2 regions of the Cellulomonas sp. FA1 genome follow, and region 2 is predicted to be linked to the other one. Evidence: predicted binding sites of a transcription regulator. Region 2 holds the regulator's gene; the other holds the start of a gene.
The links. The regulator LexA, encoded in region 2, represses DNA repair genes until DNA is damaged. The targets are predictions, from matches to a motif close to TCGAACANNTGTTCGA.
Positions count from the first base shown of each region.

Region 1 (9,376 bases), 460 kb from region 2:
CGCCCGGACGAGGCGGGCGAGGTCGTGCACGTTGAGGTCGGACGTGTCGATCACGGTGTCGGCGCGCTCGCGCAGGTCCGACAGGAGCGTGCGCTCGTGCGCGATGCCGTCGAGGATCCGGCCGTCGCCCTGCAGCGGGTGCGGGCGACGCACCTGCTCGAAGCGCCGGACGAGCACCTCGTCGGACGCGTCGAGGAACAGCACGCGCAGCTCGACGCCGCGGCTCTGCAGGTCGTCCAGGACACCCGTGAGCGCGGCGAAGTACTCGCGTCCGCGCACGTCGATGACGGCCGCGAGCCGCTGCGCCGGGCCGCTGACCGGGCCGCTCGTCAGCATGCCGACAAGATGCGTGAGCATCTGGGCCGGCAGGTTGTCGACGACGTACCAGCCGAGGTCCTCCAGCACGGCCGCGGCGCGCGTGCGCCCGGCGCCCGACATCCCGGTGATGACCAGGACCTGCGGCAGCTCGAGGACGGGGGCCACGGTCGCGGCCTCGAGGGCGGGGATGCCCGCCGGCACGGTGATCGGCGACGGCTCGCTCATGTCCCCATCGTGCCAGGCGACGCCGCGGCTGCCTCGTCGGACCCGCCGGGCGCGGCGTCGGCGCCCGCCGCGCCCGTGTCGGCGGTGGGCGCGAGCGCAGCCACGACGGCCTCCGCCGTCCGCGCCCCCATGCCCGGCACCGTCGCGATCTCCTCGGCCGACGCGGCGCGCAGGCGCTTGACCGAGCCGAAGTGCCGCAGCAGCGCGGCCTTGCGCGCCGGGCCGAGGCCCGGCACGTCGTCGAGCGCCGACGCCGTCATGCCCTTGCTGCGGCGCTTGCGGTGCGCCGTGATGGCGAACCGGTGGGCCTCGTCGCGCACGCGCTGCAGCAGGTAGAGGCCCTCGGAGCTGCGCTGCAGGATGACCGGGTACTCCTCCCCCGGCACCCAGACCTCCTCGAGACGCTTGGCCAGGCCGCACAGCGCGACGTCGTCGATGCCGAGCTCGGCCATCGCGGCCGCCGCGGCCGCGACCTGCGGCGGCCCGCCGTCCACGACGACGAGGTTGGGCGGGTAGGCGAACCGGGCCGGGCGGCCCGTGCGCTCGTCGACCGGGCCGCTGCGCGGCGCGTCCTCGTCGTCGGCGTCACCGAGGTCGAGGTCGTGGGACTCGGCGCGCTCGGCGAGGTAGCGGCGGAAGCGGCGCGTGATGACCTCGTGCATCGCCGCCGTGTCGTCGCGTGCGCCCTGGCCCTCGGGGCCGCGCACCGAGAACAGCCGGTACTCGCTCTTGCGCGCGAGCCCGTCCTCGAACACCACCATCGACGCGGACTGGTACGTGCCCTGGTTGTGCGACACGTCGTAGCACTCGATGCGCAGCGGTGCGCTCGGCAGGTCGAGCGCCTCCTGGATCTCGCGCAGCGCCTGGCTGCGGGTCGTGAGGTCGCCCGCGCGGCGCGTGCGATGCAGCGCGAGCGCGTGCTCGGCGTTGCGCAGCACGGTCGCCGCGAGCTCGCGCTTGTCGCCCCGCTGCGGCACGCGCACGCTCACGCGGCTGCCGCGCAGGCCGCTGAGCCAGGCCTGCACCTCGTCGAGGTTGGCGGGCAGGACCGGCACGAGCACCTCGCGCGGGACCGCGCCGGGCGCCGTGCCGGCGTCCTCGCCGCCGTACACCTGCTGCAGCAGGTGCTCGACGAGCGCGGCGTCGTCGAGGTCCTCGACCTTCTCGACGACCCAGCCGCGCTGCCCGCGGATGCGGCCGTCACGCACGTGGAAGACCTGGACGGCCGCCTCGAGCTCGTCGCCGGCCATCGCGAAGAGGTCCGCGTCGGTGCCGTCGGACAGCACGACCGCGTTGCGCTCGGTCGCCTTCTCGAGCGTCGCGATGTCGTCACGCAGCCGCGCGGCACGTTCGAAGTCGAGCTCGGCGGCCGCCTCCTTCATGCGCGCGGTGAGGCGGCGCGTGAAGCGCGCGGTGTCGCCCGCCATGAAGTCGCAGAAGTCCTGCGCGAGCTGGTGGTGCTCGTCGACGCCGATCCGCCCGACGCACGGAGCCGAGCACTTGTCGATGTAGCCCAGCAGGCACGGCCGGCCCTGCTGCTTCGCGCGCTTGAAGACGCCCGCCGAGCACGTGCGCACCGGGAACACGCGCAGCAGGAGGTCGACCGTCTCGCGGATCGCCCACGCGTGCGCGTACGGCCCGAAGTAGCGCGTGCCGCGCCGCTTCGCGCCGCGCATGACCTGCACGCGCGGCACCTCGTCCGCCATCGTGACCGCGAGGTACGGGTAGGACTTGTCGTCGCGGTACTTGACGTTGAACCGCGGGTCGAACTCCTTGATCCACGAGTACTCGAGCGCGAGCGCCTCGACCTCGGTGCCGACGACCGTCCACTGCACCGAGGCCGCGGTCGTCACCATCTGCTGCGTGCGCGGGTGCAGCCCCGCGAGGTCCTGGAAGTAGCTGTTCAGGCGGTTGCGCAGGCTCTTGGCCTTGCCCACGTAGACGACGCGGCCGTGCTCGTCGCGGAACCGGTACACGCCGGGGGCGTCGGGGATCTCCCCCGGCGCGGGACGGTAGGTCGCGGGATCGGCCATGCGTCCGAGCCTAGTTCGCGGCACCGACACGGCCTCGCCACGCGGCCACCGCGGGGCGCACGTGTGACGTGCACCACTAGGGTCGGTGCATGGCACAGCTGCTGCACCAGTACTCGGTGGACCTCTCGTGGACCGGCGCGGGTGACGCGGGGACCGCGACCTACACGTCCTACGGCCGCGACCACGCGCTGACGGCGGGCGGCAAGCCCGCCCTGCTCGGCACGTCGGACCCGCACTTCCGTGGCGACGCGGACCGCTGGTCGCCCGAGGACCTGCTCGTCGGCGCGCTCGCGCAGTGCCACATGCTGTGGTTCCTGCACCTCGCGGCGAGCGCGGGCGTCGTCGTGGTCGGGTACGAGGACGCGGCCTCGGGCACCATGCGCATCGAGAGCCAGGGGCAGGGCCAGTTCACCGAGGTCGTGCTGCGGCCGCGCGTGACGGTGCGCGGCGGCACGGCGTCCGACGGCCGCGCCGTGGACGACGCGCTGCTGGCGGACGTGCACCGCCGCGCGCACGAGCACTGCTTCATCGCGCGGTCGGTCAACTTCACGGTGCGGCACGAGCCCGCACCCGTCACCGTCAGCCCCTGAGACGCACGCGTCAGGCGCTCACCTCGACGCGCTCGGGCTCGAGCACCTCGGCGAGGAACCGGCCGGTGTGGCTTTGCGGCACCGACGCGACGTGCTCGGGCGTGCCCTGCGCCACGACGGTGCCACCGCCCGACCCGCCCTCGGGGCCCATGTCGACGACCCAGTCGGCGTTCTTGATCACGTCGAGGTTGTGCTCGATGACGAGCACGGTGTTGCCCTTGTCGACGAGCGACTGCAGCACGCCGAGCAGCTTGCGGATGTCCTCGAAGTGCAGACCCGTGGTGGGCTCGTCGAGCACGTAGATGGTGCGTCCCGTCGACCTGCGCTGGAGCTCGGACGCGAGCTTGACGCGCTGCGCCTCACCGCCCGAGAGCGTCGGTGCGGGCTGGCCGAGGCGCACGTACCCGAGGCCGACGTCGACCAGGGTGCGCAGGTGCCGGGAGATCGCCGGCACCGCGGCGAAGAACTCGGCGGCCTCCTCGATGGGCATCTCGAGCACGTCGGCGACCGTCTTGCCCTTGAAGTGCACCTCGAGCGTCTCGCGGTTGTACCGCGCGCCGTGGCAGACCTCGCACGGCACGTAGACGTCGGGCAGGAAGTTCATCTCGATCTTGAGCGTGCCGTCGCCCGAGCACGCCTCGCAGCGCCCGCCCTTGACGTTGAACGAGAACCGTCCCGGCGTGTACCCGCGGACCTTGGCCTCCGACGTCTCGGCGAACAGCCGCCGCACGTGGTCCCACACGCCCGTGTACGTCGCGGGGTTGGAGCGCGGCGTCCGGCCGATCGGACCCTGGTCGACGTGCACGACCTTGTCGAGCTGGTCCAGCCCCGTCACGCGCTTGTGACGCCCGGCGACCTGCCGGGCCCCGTTGAGCTCGTTCGCCATGACCGTGTAGAGGATCGAGTTCACGAGCGTCGACTTGCCCGAGCCCGACACCCCGGTGACGGCCGTGAGCACGCCGAGCGGGAACGACACGTCGATGCCGCGCAGGTTGTTCTCGCGCGCGCCGACCACCGTGACCTGCCGCGAGCGGTCCACGGGGCGCCGCGTCGCGGGCATGGGGATCGAGCGCCGCCCCGAGAGGTAGGCGCCCGTGACGGACTCCTGCGACGCGAGCAGGCCCTCGAGGTCGCCCGAGTGCACGACGCGACCGCCGTGCTCGCCCGCGCCGGGGCCGATGTCGACGATCCAGTCGGCGGTGCGGATGGTGTCCTCGTCGTGCTCGACGACGATGAGCGTGTTGCCGAGGTCGCGCAGCCGCGTGAGCGTCTCGATGAGGCGGCGGTTGTCGCGCTGGTGCAGCCCGATGGACGGCTCGTCGAGCACGTACAGCACGCCGACGAGGCCCGAGCCGATCTGCGTCGCGAGCCGGATCCGCTGCGCCTCGCCGCCCGAGAGCGTGCCGGCGGGGCGCATGAGCGACAGGTAGTCGAGGCCGACGTCGAGCAGGAACCCGAGCCGCGCCTGGATCTCCTTGACGACCTGCGCGGCGATCGCGCGCTCGCGCTCGCCGAGCTCGAGGCCGTCGATGAAGTCGCGCGCCTCGTCGATGGGCAGCGAGCAGACGTCGGCGATGGAGCGGCCGCCGACCTTGACCGCGAGCACCTCGGGCTTGAGGCGGGCGCCGTCGCACGCGGGGCACGGGACCTCGCGCATGAACGCCTCGTACTTCTCCTTGCTCCACTCCGACTCGGTCTCGGAGTGACGCCGCTCGAGGAACGTGATGACGCCCTCGAACCCCGTCGAGTACTGCCGCTCGCGCCCCCACCGGTTGCGGTAGCGCACGTGCACCTCGTGGTTCTGCCCGTGCAGGACGGCGTCGCGGGCGCGCTTCGGCAGGGCACGCCAGGGCGTGTCCATCGAGAAGCCCAGGTCGTCCGCGAGGGCCGTCAGGACGCGCTGGAAGTACTCCGAGGACGTCTGCGCCCACGGCGCGACCGCGCCCTGGGCGAGCGACAGCTCGTCGTCCGGGACGATGAGGTCGGGGTCGACCTCGAGCCGCGAGCCGATGCCGGTGCACTCGGGGCACGCGCCGTAGGGCGCGTTGAACGAGAACGTGCGGGGCTCGATCTCGTCGAGCGTGAGGACGTGGTCGTTCGGGCACGAGCGGTGCTCGGAGAAGCGGCGCTCGCGCTGCGGGTCGTCCGCGTCGGCGTCGACGAGCTCGACGACCAGCAGGCCGCCCGCGAGCCCGAGGGCGGTCTCGACCGAGTCGGTGAGGCGACGCTGCACGCCCTCGCGCGACACGAGCCGGTCGACGACGACCTCGATGTCGTGCTTGAGCTTCTTCTCGAGCGTGGGCGGCGACGCGAGCTGGACGACCTCGCCGTCGACGCGGGCGCGCGCGAAGCCCTTGCCCTGCAGCTCGCGGAACAGGTCGGCGTACTCGCCCTTGCGGCCGCGGACGACGGGCGCCAGGACCTGGTAGCGCGTGCCCTCGGGCAGCTCGAGCAGACGGTCCACGATCTGCTGCGGCGTCTGCGCCTGGACGCGCTCGCCGCAGACCGGGCAGTGCTGCGTGCCGGCGCGCGCGAACAGCAGGCGCAGGTAGTCGTAGACCTCGGTGATGGTGCCGACGGTCGACCGCGGGTTGCGGTTCGTCGACTTCTGGTCGATCGACACGGCGGGCGACAGGCCCTCGATGAAGTCGACGTCGGGCTTGTCCATCTGCCCGAGGAACTGCCGCGCGTACGCCGACAGGGACTCGACGTAGCGGCGCTGGCCCTCGGCGAAGATCGTGTCGAACGCGAGCGACGACTTGCCGGAGCCGGACAGGCCGGTGAACGCGATCATGGCGTCGCGAGGCAGGTCGAGGTCGACGTTGCGGAGGTTGTGCTCCCGGGCGCCGCGGACCACGAGACGGTCGGACAGAGGTTGCGTCACAGCCGTGCAGTCTACGACCGCCCTCCGACAATCGCACACGTGTTCGACGTGACGCGCGTCCCGTCGGCCGCACGCGCACGCCCGCGCCGCAGCGCGCGCGAGCGACGCCCGTCCGGTCCATGCTGGTCGCGATGGAGCTCACGACCAGCCCCGACGCGTCCACCCGGCACCCCGACCTGCTCGGCTGCCAGGTGCCCATCGAGGACTACGCGGTCCTCGGAGACGGGCACACCGCCGCCCTCGTCTCGCGCGAGGGGTCCCTCGACTGGCTGTGCCTGCCGCGCTTCGACTCCGACGCGTGCTTCGCGGCGCTGCTCGGCACGCCCGACCACGGGCGCTGGCTCCTGACGGTGCGCGACGCGACGTCCGTGACGCGGACGTACCGTGGCGACTCGTTCGTGCTCGACACGACGTACGTCACGCCGACCGGCACGGCCGTCGCGACGGACGCCATGCCGCTCGGCGACGGCCGCAGCGACGTCGTGCGGCGCGTCGAGTGCACGCACGGCGAGGTCGAGGTCGAGCACGAGTGGGTCGTGCGGTTCGGCTACGGCGGCATCCAGCCGTGGGTCCGGCACGAGCGCGACGCCGACGGGAACGACGCGATCCGCGCGATCGCGGGGCCCGACTCGCTGGTCCTGCGCGGCGACCGGCTCCCCCGCGCCGTCGACCACCGGCACCGCGACCGCTTCACGCTGCGCGCGGGCGAGAGCGTCGAGCTGTCCCTCACGTGGGTGCACTCGTGGCAGCGCGTCCCGTCGCGGCTCACGGTGCCGGACCGGCTCGACGAGACCGTGATCGCGTGGGGCCTGTGGGCGCGGGACTGCACGTACGACGGCCCGTACGGCGAGGCCGTCGTCCGCTCGCTGCTGGTCCTGCGGATGCTGACCGACGTGACGACGGGCGGCATCGTCGCCGCGCCGACGACCTCGCTGCCCGAGACGTTCGGCGGCGAACGCAACTGGGACTACCGGTACTGCTGGCTGCGCGACGCGGCGCTCACGCTCGAGGCGCTGCTCGAGCAGGGGTTCCGCGACGAGGCGACGCAGTGGCGGGACTGGCTCGAACGGGCCGTGGCCGGCGACCCGCGCGACCTGCAGATCATGTACCGCCTGGACGGTGGGCGCCGGCTCCCCGAGACGCACCTCGACCACCTGCCGGGCTACGCCGGGTCGCGGCCGGTGCGGCTCGGCAACGGCGCGGTCGACCAGGTCCAGCACGACGTGCTCGGCGAGGTGATGTCGGCCCTCGCGATGGCGCGCGACGCGGGCCTGGCCGAGACCGCGGACTCGTGGTCGCTGCAGCGACGGCTCGTCGACGACCTCGTGCGCGGCTGGCGCGAGCCGGACCGCGGCATCTGGGAGGTCCGCGGCGAGCCGCGCCACTTCACGCACTCGAAGTTCATGGCCTGGGCGGCGCTCGACCGGTCGATCCGCGGCGCCGAGGACCACGGCCTGCCGGCGCCGCTGGACCGGTGGCGCACCGCGCGCGACGAGATCCGCGCCGACGTCCTCGCGCACGGCTGGTCCGACGAGGTCGGCAGCTTCGTGCAGCACTACGGAGCGACGCACACGGACGCGTCCCTGCTGCAGATGGTGCAGGTCGGCTTCCTGCCCGCGGACGACCCGCGCGTCCTCGCGACGGTCGCACGGGTGCGCGACGAGCTCGAGGTCGCGCCGGGGCTGCTGCTGCGCTACCGCGCCGAGCGGACCGACGACGGCCTGGAGGGCGACGAGGCGCCGTTCCTCGCGTGCTCGTTCTGGCTCGCGGACGCGCTCGCGCGCGCGGGCGACGTCGCCGGGTCGACCCGGGTGCTCGACGCGCTGGTGCCGCTCGCGAACGACGTGGGGCTGCTCGCGGAGCAGTACGACCCGCGGGCGCGGCGCATGGTCGGCAACGTGCCGCAGGCGCTGTCCCACCTCGCGCTCGTGCGCGCGGCCCACAGCCACGACGTCGCGTCCCGGGCAGCCGCCGCGGTCGACGCGGCGGACGACGGCACCTCGGTCGAGGCACGATGACGGGACCGGGCTACACGGGGCGGGTGCACGTCGGCGGACCGACCGACGTGCGCGTGCTCGACGGCGCGGAGATCCGCAAGGTCGCCGTCGGTCCGATGGACAACGCGGCCTACCTGCTGACGTGCCGTCGCACGGGCGCGCAGCTGCTCGTCGACGCGCCCGCCGACCCGGACCGGCTGCTCGCGCTCGTGCGCGAGGGCTCGCCGTCGGCGCGGCTCGACGTCGTCGTCGTCACGCACCGCCACCACGACCACGTCGGTGCGCTGACGTCGGTGGTGGCGGTGACCGGCGCGCGCGTCGCGGCGGGGGTGGACGACGCGGACGCGATCGCCGCCGCGACCGACCACCCGGTGACCACGCGTCTGCGGCACGGCGACACCGTCGCGGTCGGCGACCTCGTGGTCGAGGTCGTCGCGCTGCGCGGGCACACCCCGGGGTCGGTCGCGCTCGCGCTGACCGAGCCCGCGGACGCCGCGGCGCCGGGCGCCGTGCCGGGGCGCGTGCACCTGTTCACGGGCGACTCGCTGTTCCCCGGCGGCGTCGGCGCGACCGGCGGCGACCCCGCGCGGTTCGCGGCGCTGCTGGGCGACGTCACGGCACGCGTGTTCGACCGGTTCCGCGACGACACCTGGGTCTACCCCGGGCACGGCGACGACACGACGCTCGGTGCCGAGCGTCCGCAGCTGGCCGCCTGGGCGGCACGCGGCTGGTGAGCGGTCAGCCCTCGAGCGGCCCCAGCACCGACGCCGCGACCGTCGCGTGCGCGGACTCGTCGTCCGACGGGTGGTAGATGCCGGCGAGCACGTCCCGGTACAGGCGCGCGAGCTCGCTGCCCGTGAAGTAGGCGCCGCCGCCCGACACCCGCAGCGCGTGGTCGACGACCACGCGCGCGGTCTCGGTGGCCCGCACCTTGAGGCCCACGAGCTGCGCGAACCACCGCGCGCCGTGGTCGACCCGCTCGTCGACGTCGCGCGCGAGCGCGAACAGCTGCAGCTCGGCGCCGTCCTGCGCGAGCGCGGCGTCCGCGACCCGCCACCGGATGTCGGGGTCCTGCGCGTAGCTGCGCCCGCCGTTCTTCATCGAGGTGCGGCGGCGCGCGTGCGCCACGCCCACCTCGAGCGCGCGGCGCCCGATCCCCGTGTACACGGCAGCCAGCAGCGTCTCGAAGACCGCGAAGAGCGCGAACACGAACGGGTCGGCGCTCGGGCCCGGGGGCAGCCGCCGGTACACGCGGTCCGCCGGTGCGTACGCACCGTCGAGCACCGTGGTCGCGGACTGCGTCGCGCGCATGCCGAGCGTGTCCCAGTC
Region 1 is NZ_LBMY01000001.1:1,078,598-1,087,973, forward strand. It holds gene rapZ (RNase adapter RapZ) at 1-543, opposite strand, end outside; gene uvrC (excinuclease ABC subunit UvrC) at 540-2,576, opposite strand; gene GY42_RS04835 (OsmC family protein) at 2,666-3,166, shown strand; gene uvrA (excinuclease ABC subunit UvrA) at 3,177-6,038, opposite strand; gene GY42_RS04845 (glycoside hydrolase family 15 protein) at 6,182-8,068, shown strand; gene GY42_RS04850 (MBL fold metallo-hydrolase) at 8,065-8,781, shown strand; gene GY42_RS04855 (acyl-CoA dehydrogenase family protein) at 8,786-9,376, opposite strand, start outside.
Region 1: the regulator LexA is predicted to act here: its motif matches at 6,082-6,097, upstream of uvrA (excinuclease ABC subunit UvrA).

Region 2 (9,376 bases):
CCGCCGCGCGCGACCTCGAGGTCGTCGGCGCGTTCTGCATCGGCACCAACCAGGTCGACCTGCACGCGGCGGCCGGGCGCGGCATCGCCGTGTTCAACGCGCCGTTCTCCAACACGCGCTCGGTCGTGGAGATCGCGATCGCCGACATCATCTCGCTGACGCGGCGCCAGACGGTGCTGGACAAGGAGATGCACGCGGGCGTCTGGAACAAGTCCGCCACCGGTGCGCACGAGGTCCGCGGACGCACGCTGGGCATCATCGGCTACGGCAACATCGGCACGCAGCTGTCGGTCCTCGCCGAGAACCTCGGTATGTCGGTGGTCTTCTACGACACTGCCGAGAAGCTCGCGCTCGGCAACGCGCGTCGCATGCGCACGCTCGACGAGCTGCTCGAGACCGCCGACGTCGTGACGCTGCACGTCGACGGCCGCGCCGGCAACGCCGGCATGTTCGGCGCCAAGCAGATCGCCCGCATGAAGCCGGGTGCGATCTTCCTCAACCTGTCGCGCGGGTTCGTCGTCGACTACGCCGCGCTGCGCGACGCCGTGCTCGCCGGTCACGTGGCGGGAGCGGCGGTCGACGTCTTCCCCGAGGAGCCCAAGCGCAAGGGCGACCCGTTCGTCTCCGAGCTGCAGGGCCTGCCCAACGTCATCCTCACGCCTCACACGGGCGGCTCGACCGAGGAGGCCCAGGAGGCCATCGGCCAGTTCGTGGCGCACAAGGTGCGCGACTACCTCGCGACGGGCTCGACGAACCTGTCCGTGAACCTGCCGAACCTCGCGCTCGACCAGCGCCCCGACGCGCACCGCGTCGCGTACCTGCACCGCAACGTGCCGGGCGTGCTGGCGACCATCAACGCGACGCTCGCCGAGCACGGCGTCAACATCGAGGGCCAGCTGCTCGCGACGCGCGGCGAGCTGGGCTACGTGGTCACGGACGTCGCGTCGCCCGTGCCCGCGGCCGTCGCCGCCGCGCTCACCGAGCGACCCGAGTCGCTGCGGCTGCGCCTGCTCGACTGACGTCCGTCGGCGAGCGCCCGCCCGCCCCGGGCCGCACGCACGACGAGGGCCGCGCAGCACGTGCTGCGCGGCCCTCGTCGTGCGTGGTGTCAGGCGGAGCCGGACTTGCGCTGGAAGCGCCGCTGCACGGGCCCGGCGGTCTCCGACCCGTGCACGGCCCCGGTGTTCCGGCCCCCGTCGGCCGTCCGGTGGCCGCTCGACCTCTTGCGCTCGAGCGCCTCGCGGAACTTCTCCCTGGTCTCGTCGCTCACTGCCGACGGCTTCTCGTCCTGCGTCATGCGATGGTCCTCCGCTCTCGCGACGTGGTCGTCGGGCTCCCCCAGCGTGGTGGACGCGAGGGCCCGACGCCAAACGGTTTGGTGCGACCGGCCTCGGGCGGGCCGGCTCGGCCGGATCAGCCCTCGGCCGTGGTCACCGCCGCGGCCTGCGGGGTACCGGCCGCCGTCTCGGCTCGTTCGGCGCGCAGCGTGCGGATCGCCGACTCGAAGTCGTCGAGCGAGTCGAACGCCTGGTAGACGGACGCGAACCGCAGGTACGCGACCTCGTCGAGCTCGCGCAGCGGGCCCAGGATCGCCAGGCCGATGTCGCCGGCGTCGATCTCGGCCGAGCCCGCGGTCCGCAGGTTCTCCTCGACCTTCTGCGCGAGCAGCGCGAGGTCGTCCTCGCTCACGGGCCGACCCTGGCAGGCCTTGCGGACGCCGTTCGCGATCTTGGTGCGGCTGAACGGCTCGGTCGCGCCGGAGCGCTTGACGACGGACAGGCTCGCGGTCTCGATGGTCGTGAACCGCCGCTGGCAGCTGGGGCACTGGCGCCGCCGACGGATCGAGGACCCGTCGTCGGACGTGCGGGAGTCCACCACGCGCGAGTCGGGGTGCCGGCAGAAGGGACAGTGCACAACGAACCTCTCGGCGTTGCCGATCACGGGACGGCGCCCGCCACGACACGCGCCGGACGGACGCACGCGACGGTAGGACGTCGCAGGCGCAACTGCAACATCGCGTGCCTCGGCAGCGCGAGGGCGGCCGCCGTGCGACGGCCACCCTCGCCGGGACGCCCCCGTCCCTTCGTGGCGCCGACTCGCCTCGGCGCCACCTGCTGCTGCGCGCTGGCGGACCCGGACGCGCCGGGTCGCCGCACACACCTCCGGCTGGCCCCCCAGCCTGCCGAATGAGGTAAGGCTAACCTAGCCGGAGGCGTCGGCACTGACAACCCGCGTCCACGGTCAGCCCACGGGCACGACGAGCGTCTGCCCAGCCGTGAGCCCGGCCGACGGCAGCTCGTTCAGCCGCTGCAGGCGCAGCACCACGTCCCTGACGTCCTCACCGGGCGCGGCGACCTCCGACGCGATGCCCCACAGCGTCTGCCCGGGCGCCACGACCACGCGCTCGACCTCCATCGCCGACCGAGGACCGTCGGCGTGCGCCGAGACGGCGACCCCTCCCGCACCCGCGGCGACCAGCAGGCCCAGGCCCCACACGACGACTCGACCGCGCACCGTCAGGCGCAGAGGAGCCTCGGCGCGCGGTGCGGGGCGCCGCGGCGCAGCCGTCGAGGACGCCCGCCCACCCCGGAACGCGCCGGGAGCGATGGTGATCGCACTCATGCCGTACCCCTCTCGCCGCCGGACCCCGGCCTCCGGGGTGCCGCTCGGATTCGAACGTCTGTTCGTCGAACGTCTGTACGATGTCTACCAGAGCCGACCGACATCCGTCGAGACACGCTCGAACAGATGTTTGATCCGCCCGGGCCGCCCGCCTAGGGTGGCTGCTGCAGCGAGTGCACCACCGACCACCGACATCTCCCCCGGGCGACGTCGGTGCGCAGGGGCGCCGTTCCCGCACCACCAGCGGGTCCGGGCCTCGACGCGGCGGGGCGACGCTGGGCGCGCGCCCCCCGGCCCGCGCCGACGCGACAGCAGGAGGCGCAGTGGACGTGCAGGAGCGCTCGACGACGGGCACCGACCGGACGCGCGCCGCGGGGACCGCGGCGCCCGAGGTCGCGGAGGTCCCGGGCGACGGCCTCACGTCCCGGCAGCGGCTCGTGCTCGAGACCATCCGGTCCTCGGTCGAGCGGCGGGGGTACCCGCCGAGCATGCGCGAGATCGGCGACGCGGTCGGGCTGACCAGTCCCTCGAGCGTCAAGCACCAGCTGACCGCGCTCGAGCGCAAGGGCTACCTGCGCCGCGACCCGAACCGGCCGCGCGCGATGGAGGTCGTGCAGCCCGACGACGCGCGGACCGTCACGGCGCTCGGCGACCGCGCGGGCGTGGCGCTCGGCGACGGCGACGCCGCGGAGCGCGACGGCGCCCCGACGCCCTCGTACGTCCCCGTCGTCGGGCGCATCGCCGCTGGTGGCCCCATCCTCGCCGAGCAGGTGGTGGAGGACGTCTTCCCGCTGCCTCGCCAGCTCGTCGGCGAGGGTGAGCTCTTCCTGCTCAAGGTCGCGGGCGACTCGATGGTCGACGCCGCCATCTGCGACGGCGACTGGGTGGTCGTCCGCCGGCAGCCCGTCGCCGAGAACGGCGAGATCGTCGCGGCGATGATCGACGGCGAGGCGACGGTCAAGACGCTCAAGCGGGTCGACGGCCACGTGTGGCTGCTGCCGCACAACGCCGCCTACTCCCCCATCGACGGCGACGGCGCGACCGTGCTGGGCCGGGTCGTGAGCGTGCTGCGCGCGTTGTGACGCCGACCGCGTGCGGGGCGCTGCCCGCCGCGCGACGCTGGTCGCCGGTGCCGGAGCCGCCGGCGCCGTCACCGGTGAGGAGGCGCCGCATGCCCGCACGACGTGACCCCGGCCCCAGCGTCAAGGACCCCGAGCTCTACGAGTCGTTGCGCGACGAGGGCAGCAGCAAGGAGAAGGCCGCGCGGATCGCGAACGCGGCGGCGGCACGCGGGCGGTCGTCCGTCGGCCGGTCCGGCGGGCGCTCGCGCGACTACGAGGAGTGGACGGTCGAGGACCTGCGCCGCCGCGCCGCGGAGATCGGCGTCGAGGGTCGGTCACGCATGCGCAAGGGCGAGCTCATCGACGCGCTGCGCCACCACTGACGCTCCCGCGACCGCGGACGGCACGAGGGCCGGACGGGAGTCCCCGTCCGGCCCTCGTCGCACGCCGACCTCGTCAGAAGCCGAACCGCCGGGCGACGGAGCGCACGGCCTCCGCCGAGCGGCGCATGCCCATCAGCTCGTCGGAGGACATCGGCACCTCGAGCCGCTCGCGCACGCCCGACGACCCGACGATCGACGGCACGCTGAGGCACACGTCGGACATGCCGAGATAGCCGTCGAGCAGCGACGACACGGGCAGGATGCGGCGCTCGTCCTTGAGCACGGCCTCGATGATGCGCGACCCCGCGAGCGCGATCGCGTAGTTCGTCGCACCCTTGCCCTCGATGATCCGGTAGGCGGACTCGACGACCTCGCGCGCGATCGCGTCGCGCACCTCGCGCGTCAGCGGCCCGCCGTCACCGCTCGCCCACTCGAGGATCGGGACGGAACCGATCGTCGCCGAGCTCCACAGCGGCAGCTCGGTGTCCCCGTGCTCGCCCGCGACGTACGCGTGGACGTTCTGCACCGCGACGCCCGTGTGGCGCGCGATGAGGTAGCGCAGGCGCGAGGAGTCGAGCACCGTGCCCGAGCCGAACAGCTGCGACGGCGGCAGGCCCGAGATCTTGAGCGCCGCGTACGTGACGACGTCGACCGGGTTGGTCACCATGACGTAGACCGCGTTCGGCGCGACCTCGACGATGCCCGGCAGCACCTTCTGCACGAGCGAGATCGTCGCCTCCGCGAGGTCCAGCCGCGACTGCCCCGGCTTCTGCTTGGCACCCGCGGTGAACATGACGACGTCGCAGTCGGCCATGACCGACACGTCGTCGGAGCCCATGACCTCGGCCATCGACATGAACTGGATGCCGTGCGAGAGGTCGAGGACCTCGGCCTCGACCTTCGCCTTGTTGACGTCGAGCAGCGCGACCGTGCGCGCCGCGCCGCGCATGAGCGCCGCGTAGGCCATGGTCGAGCCGACCGCACCCGCCCCCACGATCCCGAGCTTGGACGTGCGCCGCGGCACGGACGGCGTCGGGCTGAAGGCGTACTCGTCGCCCTCGATGGCGTCGACCATGGTCGTTTCCCCTCGTCACGGGCGCGGAACCGGTGGTGCGGGACGGGCCCGCCCGGTGCGGCACCTCCCCTGCACGAGGCTAGTCGGATCCGGCGAGCCGACGTAGCGCGGAGACCACGACGTCGCGGTCCGTGGTGCGCCAGAACGGCGGCATCGACCGCTGCAGGTACTCGCCGTACCGCGCCGTGGCGAGCCGCGGGTCGAGCACGGCGACGACGCCGCGGTCCTGCGAGGACCGCACGAGCCGGCCCGCACCCTGCGCGAGCAGCAGCGCCGCGTGCGTCGCGGACACCGACATGAAGCCGTTGCCGCCGGCTCGCGCGACCGCGTCGGAGCGCGCGGACCGCACCGGGTCGTCGGGCCGCGGGAACGGGATGCGGTCGATCACGACGAGCCGGCACGCCGGGCCGGGCACGTCGACGCCCTGCCACAGCGAGAGCGTGCCGAACAGGCAGGTCGGCTCGTCGGCCGCGAAGCGCGCGACGAGCGTGGGCAGCTGGTCGTCGCCCTGCAGCAGCACGGGCACGTCGAGCCGCTCGCGCATCGCCTCGGCCGCGACGGTCGCGGCACGACGCGACGTGAACAGGCCGAGCGTGCGCCCGCCGGCCGCCTCGACGAGGGTGGCGATCTCGTCGAGCTGCGCCTCCGTGGCCGGTTCGCGGCCCGGCGGCGGCAGTCGCCTGGCGACGTAGCAGATGCCCTGCCGCGGGTAGTCGAACGGGCTGCCGACGTCGAGCCCGCGCCAGCGCGGCGGCTCGTCGGCCTCGGGGCGCCGGGGTCGGTCGCCCGTCGCCGGGACCGCGGCCGCGGAGGACGCGCGGCTCGCCGTCCCCGTCGGCTCCGTCGCGCCGGCGACGGACTCGTCATGCGCGCCCTCGAGCGTGGTCGGACCGACGGGTGCGGCGTCGGGGCGCTGCACGAGGCCGACGGCGCGCGCGGTCGCGTCGAACGACCCGCCGAGCGTCAGGGTCGCCGACGTCAGCACCCCCGAGCGGCCGGCCAGCAGGTGCGTCCGCACCAGGCCCGCCACCGCGAGCGGGGCGGCGTGCAGGCGGGTCGTCGGGACGCCGCGGCGGTCCTCGCCGCGCGCGCACCACAGCACGGTCGCGGCGTTCTGCTCGGGGTCGGCGGCCATGCGCTCGGCGACCTCGAACAGCGCGAGCATGGCCGAGGTCGCCATCTTGCGGCCGCCGTCGGCCGCGTCGCGCGACCCGCCCTCGGGCTTGAGCGCCGTGAGCATGGTGCGCGCGGCGTCGCGGACGGTCGCGACAGCGGTGCGGACGTCCTCGGGGAGCCCCTGGGGGAAGCGCCCCTCGGGCAGCGGGACGATGACGCTCGCGAGGTGCTGGCCGGCGGTGTCGACGTCGGTGGTGGGCACGCCGCCGTGCCGGCGGGCCAGCCGCGCGGCGTGCTCGATGGTCGGCAGCGACAGCTCCGCGGTGGCCTGCGCGGTCACGCGGTCGGCGAGCTCGTGCGCCTCGTCGACGACGATCACCTGGTGCTCGGGCAGCACGTTCGGGGACCCCGAGGCCGCGATGCCGAGCATCGCGTGGTTCGTGACGACGACGTCGGCCTCGCGCGACCGCGCGCGTGCGGCCTCCGGGAAGCACTGCGCGAGCATCGGGCACTGCCCGCCGAGGCACTCCATGGCGGTCACGGAGACCTGCCGCCACGCGCGGTCGGAGACGCCGGGGACGAGGTCGTCGCGGTCGCCCGTGGTCGTCTCCTCGGCCCACTCGCGCAGGCGCACGACCTGGTCGCCGAGGGACTCGCGCCCGGACTCGGTCTCCTCGGGCGGGTGCTCCGCGGCGCCCGGCCGCTCGGGGACGTCGAACAGCGTGCCCTGCTCGTCGGACGGGTAGCCCCCCGCGACCTTGTGGACGCACAGGTAGTTGTGCCAGCCCTTGAGCAGCGCGATCTGCGCCTGCCGCGGCAGGTGGGACGCCAGCGCGGTGGTGACGAGCGGGAGGTCGCGCGTCAGCACCTGCCGCTGCAGCGCGAGCGTCGCGGTCGAGACGACGACGCGCTCGTCCGCGCGGACCGCGTGCCGCACCGCCGGCACGAGGTAGCCCAGCGACTTGCCCGTGCCGGTGCCCGCCTGGACCAGCAGGTGCTCACCCGTGCGCAGCGACTCGGCGACCGCGACGGCCATGGTGTGCTGACCCTCGCGGCGACCGCCGCCCAGCGCACCGACCGCGAGGTCGAGCAGCTCGCCGACCTCGGCGACCTCCTGCGCGTCGCGGCCGGGTGCGGTCACGGCCGACGTGCCCTGCGCCGGGGCGGCCGGGCGAGGGGTCGGGTCGGGGTCGGGCACCGCGACAGCGTAGTCGCGGCCCCCGACACCCCCGGCACCCGCGACCTGGCGGGTCGGCACGCCCCGGGCTCAGCCGCCGACGGGCAGGTGCCGCGCCCACCAGTCGATCAGGTGCTCGAACCGCGCGCGCCGGTGCGTCGGCCGCCCCGAGCGGGACAGCTCGTGCCCCTCGCCGGGGAACAGCAGCAGCTCGGCCTCGACGCCGCGGCGGCGCAGCTCGACGTACCAGCGCTGCCCCTGCTCGACGGGGCAGCGCCAGTCCTGCTCCGAGTGGACGACCAGCGTGGGGGTCGTGACCCGCCCGACGTGCGCCATGGGCGACTGCGCGGCCACCGCGGCCGGGTCGACCGCGTGGTCGCCGACGTACTCCAGCCCGAACCACCAGCCGATGTCCGCCGACCCCGTGAAGCTCACGGGGTCGAGGAACCCCCGCTCGACGACGGCGGCGGCGAACCGGTCGGTGCGCGTCGTCAGCCACGCCGTGAGGTAGCCGCCGTACGACCCGCCGAGGACGCCGACACGTGCCGCGTCGAGCTCCTGCGGGTGGGCCTCGAGCGCGGCGTCGAGCAGCGCGAGCACGTCGTCGGCGTCGACCGTGCCCATCGCCTGCCGGATCGCGCGGCCGTGCGCGCGCCCCCGGCCGGAGGACCCGCGGGGGTTGCCGAGCACGACCGCGTAGCCCGCGCCCGTGAGCACCTGCACCTCGTCGAACAGCGCGTGCGTGTACTGCGCGAACGGGCCGCCGTGGATCATCAGCAGCGTCGGGTGCGGACCCGCGCCGTGGCGCGCGGGGTCGGGCAGCGCGAGCCAGCCGTGCACCTCGTAGCCGTCGGGCGACGTGGCCGTCAGGGGCGTCGGCAGCACCGTGCGGCCGGTCGCGCGCAGCGGGCCGGACCAGTCGGCGAGGACCCGGCCGTCGTCGTCGACGCGCAGCAGGGCTCCGGCGCTCGTCGGGGTCGCGGCGCTCGCGACGATGCGCAGGTCGCCGTCGTGGACGACGGCCGCGGCGCCGAGCACGACGTGCGGCGCGTCCAGCAGGCGCGTCGTGGTGCCGTCCGCGGCCACGTGCGCGAGGACGACGGCGCCACGGTCCTCGAGCGTCACGAGCACGCCGCCGCGCGTCGGGTGGAGGACGCCGCCGAGGTCGGTGCGCTCGGCGTCGGTGAGCCGCTCGGGCGTCGCGGCCGTCCGCAGCGCGGCGCCGGCGCCCGTCAGGGGCGCCCGGAAGAGGCCCGTGAGGGCCGCGACCGTGTCCGTCCCGTCCGGCCCGAGGTCCGCGGCGAGCAGCCACAGCGTGTCGCCGTCGACCCGCACGGCGTCGACGCGCAGCGTGCTGCCCGCGTCGGCGTCGGTCAGCGGCACGACCGCCGCCGGCCCCGTCGCGCCGCGCGGCGCGGCGACGAGCACCGCGTCCCGGCGCACGTCGCGCTCGCGCGTCGCGTGCCGCGCGCACGTCGCGACGAGCGCCAGGCCGTCCGGGGCCCAGGCGGCGTCGGTGACCTCGAGCGGACCCGAGGTGAGCGCCACGGCCGCGGGCACGTCGGGCGCCCCGCCCGGGTCGGCGGGCACGTCGAGCACGTGCACGTGCCGCGGGCGGTCGGACACGAACCCGGCGCCGTCCTCGCGGTAGGAGAACGTCGTGATGTGCCGGGGTGCCTCGGCGGACGGGTCGCCGCCGGGCAGGTAGCGCCCGGCCTCGGGCGCGCGCGCCGTGAAGGCGAGGCGGGTGCCGTCGGGCGACCAGCGCGGCGACGCGGCGCCCAGCGGCGCGTCGGTGAGTCGCGCGGGCTCACCGCCCGCGAGCGGCAGCACGTGCACCTGACCCGGCCCCCCGGTCAGGGGCGCGCGCGTGAACGCGACCCACCGGCCGTCGGGCGACACCTCGGGCTCGGCGTCGCGGTGGCCGTGCGTGAGGCGACGC
Region 2 is NZ_LBMY01000001.1:623,575-632,950, reverse strand. It holds gene serA (phosphoglycerate dehydrogenase) at 1-1,019, shown strand, start outside; gene GY42_RS02780 (DUF5302 domain-containing protein) at 1,109-1,297, opposite strand; gene nrdR (transcriptional regulator NrdR) at 1,414-1,914, opposite strand; gene GY42_RS02770 (LysM peptidoglycan-binding domain-containing protein) at 2,242-2,622, opposite strand; gene lexA (transcriptional repressor LexA) at 2,946-3,704, shown strand; gene GY42_RS02760 (Rho termination factor N-terminal domain-containing protein) at 3,794-4,066, shown strand; gene GY42_RS02755 (L-lactate dehydrogenase) at 4,140-5,141, opposite strand; gene GY42_RS02750 (ATP-dependent DNA helicase) at 5,221-7,455, opposite strand; gene GY42_RS02745 (S9 family peptidase) at 7,525-9,376, opposite strand, start outside.